Regions from separate parts of the Streptomyces sp. NPDC086077 genome, predicted to be linked through region 2. Evidence: riboswitches for the same ligand, from Rfam matches in the RefSeq annotation. Region 2 holds a riboswitch; the other holds the start of a gene.
The links. A riboswitch is a leader RNA that binds a small molecule or an ion and turns the genes downstream of it on or off. The one in region 2 is predicted to bind S-adenosylmethionine.
Positions count from the first base shown of each region.

Region 1: linked by a shared signal. The riboswitch ahead of AB0O67_RS10920 (aminotransferase class V-fold PLP-dependent enzyme) and the one ahead of thrC (threonine synthase) in region 2 are both predicted to bind S-adenosylmethionine.

Region 1 covers NZ_JBFBJT010000027.1:7,578-11,387, reverse strand. Annotated here, with positions in the region: gene AB0O67_RS10930 (rhomboid family intramembrane serine protease) at 1-203, shown strand, start outside; gene AB0O67_RS10925 (Lrp/AsnC ligand binding domain-containing protein) at 200-481, shown strand; gene AB0O67_RS10920 (aminotransferase class V-fold PLP-dependent enzyme) at 611-1,972, opposite strand; SAM riboswitch class IV at 2,135-2,251, opposite strand; gene trpD (anthranilate phosphoribosyltransferase) at 2,336-3,400, opposite strand; gene AB0O67_RS10910 (cytochrome bc complex cytochrome b subunit) at 3,538-3,810, opposite strand, start outside.
Region 2 covers NZ_JBFBJT010000203.1:288-4,097, reverse strand. Annotated here, with positions in the region: gene AB0O67_RS34220 (trehalose-6-phosphate synthase) at 1-544, opposite strand, end outside; gene AB0O67_RS34215 (glucosyl-3-phosphoglycerate synthase) at 628-1,572, opposite strand; SAM riboswitch class I at 1,744-1,899, shown strand; gene thrC (threonine synthase) at 1,918-3,207, shown strand; gene AB0O67_RS34205 (MoaD/ThiS family protein) at 3,288-3,563, shown strand.

The DNA of each region.
Region 1 (3,810 bases), on a different contig from region 2:
TCCCGGCCTGGGTGGTGCTGCCCTTCTGGGTGGCTCTCCAGTGGCTCGCGGCGGGCCAGGCCTCCAGCGGTCCGGGGGTGGCCTATCTGGCCCACCTGGTGGGCTTCGGCCTGGGCTTCGCCTACGCGTGGGCGCGATTCGGCCGTACGACTAGAGTGAAGCCCGCCCCTGCTCCGGCCCCCGAGGGAGAGAACCAGCCGTGATCACCGCGATCGTCCTGATCAAGACCAGCGTGGACCGGATCCCCGAGATCGCCGAGCAGATCGCCGCGCTGGACTCCGTCAGTGAGGTCTTCTCCGTCACCGGGACCTACGACCTGATCGCCATGGTCCGGGTGAAGCAGCACGAGAACCTCGCCGACGTCATTCCCGGCAGCATCAGCAAGATCGCCGGCGTGGAGGCGACGGACACCCACGTGGCGTTCCGTACGTACTCCCAGCACGACCTGGAGGCGGCGTTCGCGATCGGGCTGGACAGCTAGCCCGCGGACACCGCCCCTAGGCGTCGAACCGCGCGGTGGCGATCCCCCCGCAAGCGCGGCGGGATCACACGGCGGGATCACACGGCGGGATCACACGGCGGGATCACACAGCGGGATCACACAGCGGGATCACACGGCGGGGACGCAACGCCCTTCCACCGTGCGGTAGTTCCACTTCGCGCCGTCCCGGACCAGTTCCCGCACCGCCCCGACGAACCGCTCGACATGCTCGTCCGGCGTCCCCGCGCCGAAGCTCACCCGGACGGCGTTCAGCGACTTCTCGCCGGGAGCCGCCTCGGGGGCACCGCACTCGCCCTGGGTCTGCGGGTCGCCGCCCAGCAGCGTACGGACGAGGGGGTGGGCACAGAAGAGCCCGTCGCGGACGCCGATGCCGTACTCGGCGGACAGGGCGGCGGCGAAGTGCGAGCTGTTCCAGCCCTCGACGACGAAGGAGAGCACCCCGACGCGGGGGGCGTCGTCGCCGAACAGGGACAGGATCCGGACCTCGGGCACCCCGGCGAGGCCGTCGCGGACCTTGCGGATCAGGTGCTGTTCCCGGGCGACCAGGGCGTCGTATCCGGCCTCGGCGAGGGCCTTGCAGGCCGAGGCGACGGCGTAGGCGCCGATCACGTTCGGGGAGCCCGCCTCGTGCCGGGCGGCGCTGTCGTGCCACTCCACGTCGACGCCGCCGTCGGCACGCCGGGCGACCGTGCGGCTGGCACCGCCGCCCGCGAGGTACGGCTCGGCCTCGCGCAGCCAGTCGGCCCGGCCGGCCAGCACGCCGGAGCCGAACGGGGCGTACAGCTTGTGCCCGGAGAAGGCCACCCAGTCGACGTCCAGCTCCCGCACGGAGACCGGGTGGTGCGGCGCGAGCTGGGCGGCGTCCAGCACGATCCGGGCGCCGTGCGCGTGCGCGGCCGCGGCGAGCTCCCGTACGGGCCACAGTTCGCCGGTGACGTTGGAGGCGCCGGTGACGCAGACCAGGGCCGGGCCCCGGGACCCGCGCCCGGCCAGCGCGCGCTCCAGGGTCCGCACCGCCTGCCGCGGGGTGCGCGGGGCGTCGAGGTAGGTGACGTCGGCGTCCCGCCAGGGCAGCAGGGAGGCGTGGTGCTCGGTCTCGAAGACGAAGACCTGGCAGCCGGCGGGAAGGGCGCCGGCGAGCAGGTTGAGCGAGTCGGTGGTGGCCCGGGTGAAGATCACCTGGTCGTCGTCACGGCAGTCGAGGAACTCGGCGACGGTCCTGCGGGCGTTCTCGAAGAGGTCGGTGGACAGCTGGGAGAGGTAGCCGGCACCGCGGTGGACGCTGCCGTAGTACGGCGCGTAGGCCGCCACGTCGTCCCAGACGCGCTGGAGGGCGGGGGCGCTGGCCGCGTAGTCGAGGGCCGCGTAGGTGACCTCGCCCCCGGTGACGAGCGGGACGGTCACATCCCGGCCCAGAACGGGCAGCGGGGCACAAACGGACTGGTCGGCGGCAGCGGTGGCGACGGACATGGGTGTACTCCCGTGAGACAGACGGACACCACCACGCGAGCGACACGCTCGAGCGCGGGGGTGGAGAGAAAGGGGTATGCGGAGGCGGGGCTCTGCGGCCCTATCGCATTCGCTGGCTCACGGAAGGCTCCCTCGACGACCAGGACCCCTGGTGACGCGAGGGGTCCGCGCTTGTCGTAGGCCTCACTGCCTACGACCTGGTCTTCACCCGGGGCACCCCGCCACGGACGGAGGGTTGCCGGACAGCCGGCCGGGGCCTTTCAGCTGTCGCTCATGACCTGGTACAGCATCCTGCCACATGATCTTCGGCTCGCAAGGCGCGGTCCAGAATCCGGACCGCGCCCCGCGTCACCGCAGGCGGCCTCAGGCGTTGCTCGCCGCCACCCAGCGGTCCAGCACCCGCCTGGCGGCACCCGAGTCGATCGCCTCCGCCGCCCTCGCCATCCCGGCGCCGATCTGCTCGGCCAGCGGCCCGTCGCCGGGCTCCAGCGCCACCAGCGCCGCCGCGGCGTTCAGCAGCACCGCGTCCCGTACGGGGCCCGGCTCGCCGTCCAGCAGGCGCCGGGCGACCTCGGCGTTGTACGAGGCGTCCGCGCCGCGCAGCGCCTGAACCGGCACCAGGTCGAGGCCGACGTCGCGCGGGTCGAAGGCCTCCTCGGTCACCTTGCCGTCGCGGACAACCCACACCCGCGACGTCGACGTGGTCGTCAGCTCGTCCAGGCCGTCGTCGCCGCGGAAGACCAGCGAGGAGTTGCCGCGCCCGGCGAAGACACCGGCGACGATCGGCGCCATCCGGAGGTCCGCGACACCCACCGCCTGCGCCTTGACCTTCGCCGGGTTGGTCAGCGGGCCCAGGAAGTTGAACGTCGTCCGGATGCCCAACTGGCCTCGCGCGGCGGCCACATGACGCAGCGCCGGGTGGAACTTCACCGCGAAGCAGAAGGTGATCCCCGCCTCCTCGGCGACCTCGGCGACCCGCCGCGGTGTCAGCTGCAGGTTGACGCCCAGCTTCTCCAGCACGTCGGAGGCCCCGGAGGCGGAGGACGCGGCCCGGTTGCCGTGCTTGACGACCTTCGCGCCCGTACCGGCGATGACGATCGCCGACATGGTGGAGATGTTCACCGTCTTCGCGCCGTCGCCGCCGGTCCCGACGATGTCGACCGTCTCGCCCGGCACCTCGATGACGTTCGCGTGCTCGTACATCGTGCGCACGAGCCCGCTGATCTCCTCGACGGTCTCGCCCTTGGCCCGCAGCGCCACCGCGAAGCCGGCGATCTGCGCGTCCGTCGCCTCGCCCCGCATGATCAGGTCCATCGCCCAAGCGGTGTCGTCGGCGCTCAGGTCACGGCCGTCCAGCAAGCCGTTCAGCAGGGCGGGCCAGGAGCGGCCCGCCGCGGTGTCGCCTCCAGCGGGGGTCACAGCGCTCATGAGCCGCTCCTGGTCCAGTCCCGTCGTACGGGACACGTGTCTCGAACTGGGTCCACCCTATCCAGCCCCGGGCACGGCGAAGGGCCCCGTCCGAACATCGGACGGGGCCCTTCGCCGTGGCGTGGCGAGTGCGGCGATCAGTGGTGGCCGTGGCCGCTCGTGATCTCCTTGTACTCATCGACGGTGGGCTTGGGGATCTGGGCGTCCTCACCGTAGTAGGAGTTGCTGAGCTTGGCGCGCAGCTTCTCGGTGCCCGTCACCTTGCGCTCGACGCCGTTCTCGTCGACCGCCGGGCCGATCTCGGCCGGCTGGTACTGCTCGTGTGCCGTGAGCGTGTACAGCGCCTCCTGGCTGAGCGGCTCGTGGACCTCGATGAACTCACCGTGCGGCAGACGCTTGATGGTGCCGGT
Region 2 (3,810 bases):
AGTACTCCGGCGGCGCCCACGGCGTGTGCGAGAAGTGGCTGATCCGCACGTCCGGCCGCAGCCCGCGCAGCATCCCCGGCACCAGCGTCAGGTGGTAGTCCTGCACCAGCACCGCCGCACCCTCGGCGGCCTCCTGGGCCAGCGCCTCGGCGAACGAGCGGTTGTAGGCCTCGTACGACGCCCACTGCCGCCGGAACTGCGCGTCGAAGACCGGCTCCAGAGGCGTCTGGTACAGCATGTGGTGCACGAACCACAGCACGGAGTTGGCGACGCCGTTGTACGCGTCGGCGTGCACGTCGGCCGCGATGTCCAGCATCCGCACGCCCGACTCCCCGACGCCGCGCCGCACCGCCTCGCGGTCGCCGTCGCCGAGGGCGGAGCACACCCACAGCGCGCCGGCGTCCGGGCCGATCGCGGAGAGGCCGGAGACGAGTCCGCCGCCACCACGTTTGGCGTGCAGCGAGCCGTCGTCACGCACCTCGTACGAGACCGGGCCCCGGTTGGAGGCGACCAGTACCTGCGCAGGACCGTACGTCGAAGCCATACGCCTCAACCTAGCCCTCTCCTGATCCGCTCAAACGTACGGTTCGAGCCCGAAACGGGACCGTATACAGCCGTATCCCACGGTCAGGCCACCTTCCGGGCCGCGTACTCCGCGATCTCCACCATCGGTGGCCGCTCCTCCGTGTCCACGGAGTACGTCCGCGGCTCGAACCCGTCCTCCACCCGCTCGAACTGGGTGAGGCAGGGGCGGACGAGCTGGCCGCGGGCCAGCCGCAGCTGGGCCGTGCGGTAGATCGCCGCCGCCATCCGGCCCAGCGCCTGCCCGTCCTGGTGCCGGTGCTTGCGCACCCCGACGTCCACCTGGGCGAGGGCGTCGAGCCCGACCAGATGCAGGGAGTCCACCAGCATGCCCAGCTCCACGCCGTACCCGACCGGGAACGGCAGCTGCTCCAGCAGTGAGCGCCGGGCCGCGTACTCGCCGCCGAGCGGCTGGACGAAGCCGGCCAGCTGCGGCCAGTGCAGGTTCAGCAGCGGGCGGGCCATCAGCTCGGTCACCCGGCCGCCCTGCCCGGCCGCGTTGCCCAGGGGGCGGTCGTACATCCCCTTCACGAGGGCGATGTCGGGGTCGGTGAGCAGCGGGCCGACGATGCCCGTGACGAAGTCCGAGGAGAACTCCCTCAGGTCCGCGTCGATGAAGCAGACGATGTCGCCGCGGGTGACGAGCAGGGAGCGCCACAGCACCTCGCCCTTGCCGGGGACGGGCGGGATGCGCGCGAGTATCGCGTCGCGGTGCGCCACCCGGGCGCCCGCCGCGGCCGCCACCTCGGAGGTGCGGTCGGTCGAGCCGGAGTCGACCACGACGACCTCGTCGACCAGCGGGACCTGTTCCATGAGGTCGTGCCGGATCGCGGCGACGATGTCGCCGACGGTCTCCTCCTCGTTGAGCGCGGGCAGCACGACACTGATCGACTGGCCCGTGCCGCGCTTCGCGGCCAGGATCTTGTGGAGCGGACGGTCGGCCAGCGACCAGGAGCGGGTGCTCAGCCAGCGCTCGACTTCCTCCAGCACAGTCCGGTGCTCCTCTGCGTTCTCTCGGCGAGCGGACCCGTTCTGTGATCCATCTCGCGGTTCGGACGACTATCTCAACTGTCCTGGCCTTCGGTTACAGTCTTGAACAACGCTGGTGACCATCGCATGTCGGGGGTCGTCGGCTCTCACCACCGCACAACAACCACATACAGCTCATCCAGAGGGGCAGAGGGAAACGGCCCGTTGAAGCCCCGGCAACCCTCCAGTCGGTTCTCGTAGATCGTTCTTGATCGTTCCGCGAGGCTCCCGGCTAGGGAAGGTGCCAATTCCGTCTCACGGCGAGATGCGTCGTGAGGAAGATGAGGAGAAAGGGCCTCGCCTCACATGGCTGTGCAGACTGTTGAAGGCAGCACCAGCAACTCCACCGTCGACCTCGGTCCCGCCGCGGCGCTGTCCTGCCGCGAATGCGGCCACCGTGTTCCGCTCGGCCCGGTCTTCGCCTGCGAGGAGTGTTTCGGCCCGCTGGAGGTCGCATACGACTTCTCCGCGTACGACGCCGAGGAGCTCCGCAAGCGCATCGAGGCGGGCCCGGCGAACATCTGGCGTTACGCCCCGCTGCTGCCCGTCCCGGCCGACGTGGCCGGCAAGCCGAACCTGAACCCCGGCTGGACCGAGCTGGTCCGGGCCGACCGTCTCGCGGGTGAACTCGGCGTCGAGCCCGGCAAGCTGTTCGTCAAGGACGACTCCGGCAACCCGACCCACTCCTTCAAGGACCGGGTGGTCGCCCAGGCCCTGGAGGCCGCTCGGGCCTTCGGCTTCACCACCCTCTCCTGCTCGTCCACCGGCAACCTCGCGGGCGCCGTCGGCGCCGCCGCCGCCCGGGCCGGCTTCCGCTCCTGCGTGTTCATCCCGCACGACCTGGAGCAGGGCAAGGTCGTCATGGCCGCGGTCTACGGCGGCGAACTCGTCGGCATCGAGGGCAACTACGACGACGTGAACCGTTTCTGCTCCGAGCTGATCGGCGACCCGGCAGGCGAGGGCTGGGGTTTCGTCAACGTCAACCTGCGGCCGTACTACGCGGAGGGGTCCAAGACCCTGGCGTACGAGATCTGCGAGCAGCTCGGCTGGCGGCTGCCCGACCAGATCGTGGTGCCGATCGCCTCCGGCTCCCAGCTCACGAAGATCGACAAGGGGCTGCAGGAGCTGATCGAGCTCGGGCTCGTCGAGGACCGGCCGTACAAGATCTTCGGGGCGCAGGCGGAGGGCTGCTCGCCGGTGTCGACCGCGTTCAAGTCGGGGCACGACGTCGTCCGGCCGCAGAAGCCGCACACCATCGCCAAGTCGCTGGCCATCGGCAACCCGGCCGACGGGCCGTACGTGCTGGACATCGCGCGGCGCACCTGCGGCGCGGTGGAGGACGTGACGGACGAGCAGATCGTGGACGCGATCAAGCTGCTCGCGCGGACCGAGGGGATCTTCGCCGAGACAGCGGGCGGGGTGACCGTCGGGGTCACGCGCAAGCTGGTCGAACTCGGCGTGCTGGACCCGTCACTGACGACCGTCGTGCTGAACACCGGGGACGGTCTGAAGACGCTGGACGCGGTGGCGGGTACGGGTCTGACGGCCACCATCCGGCCCAGCCTGGAGTCGTTCCGCGAGGCCGGACTCGTCTGAACCGTCATGCTGCGGGCCGGCGGGGGCCGGCCGCGCGGTTCCCCTGCCCCCAGGTCTGTCATTCCACCGGAGGTTTCAACGTGAGCGTCACCGTCCGCATCCCCACGATCCTGCGCACCTACACCGGCGGCCAGGCCGAGGTCCCCGCCGAGGGGGCGAACCTCGGTGAGGTGATCGCCGATCTGGAGAAGAACCACACCGGTATCGCCGCCCGGGTCCTGGACGACCAGGGCAGGCTGCGGCGGTTCGTCAACGTGTACGTCGACGACGACGACGTCCGCTTCGAGCAGGGCCTGGAGACGGCCACTCCGGACGGTGCCGGCGTGTCCATCATCCCGGCGGTCGCCGGCGGCTGAACGGCCCGCTGAAACGCCCTCGCATTACCGTGAGTAACTCAGGTTACTCAATGTTCATCGAGCTGCCCCCTCCGTGAGAGAAGCGGAGGGGGCAATTCAGTGTGGTTGAGCGCGGTAGAGTTGGGGAACGCGTCGCGGCTCCACATGCCGGGCGCATATGAGTTCCGGCTCCGATGCGATGAGAAGTAGCCAAAGTGTGTGGCTCTTTTACGTCTTTCATTCCTTTTATGGAGCCCGACTTGCCCTG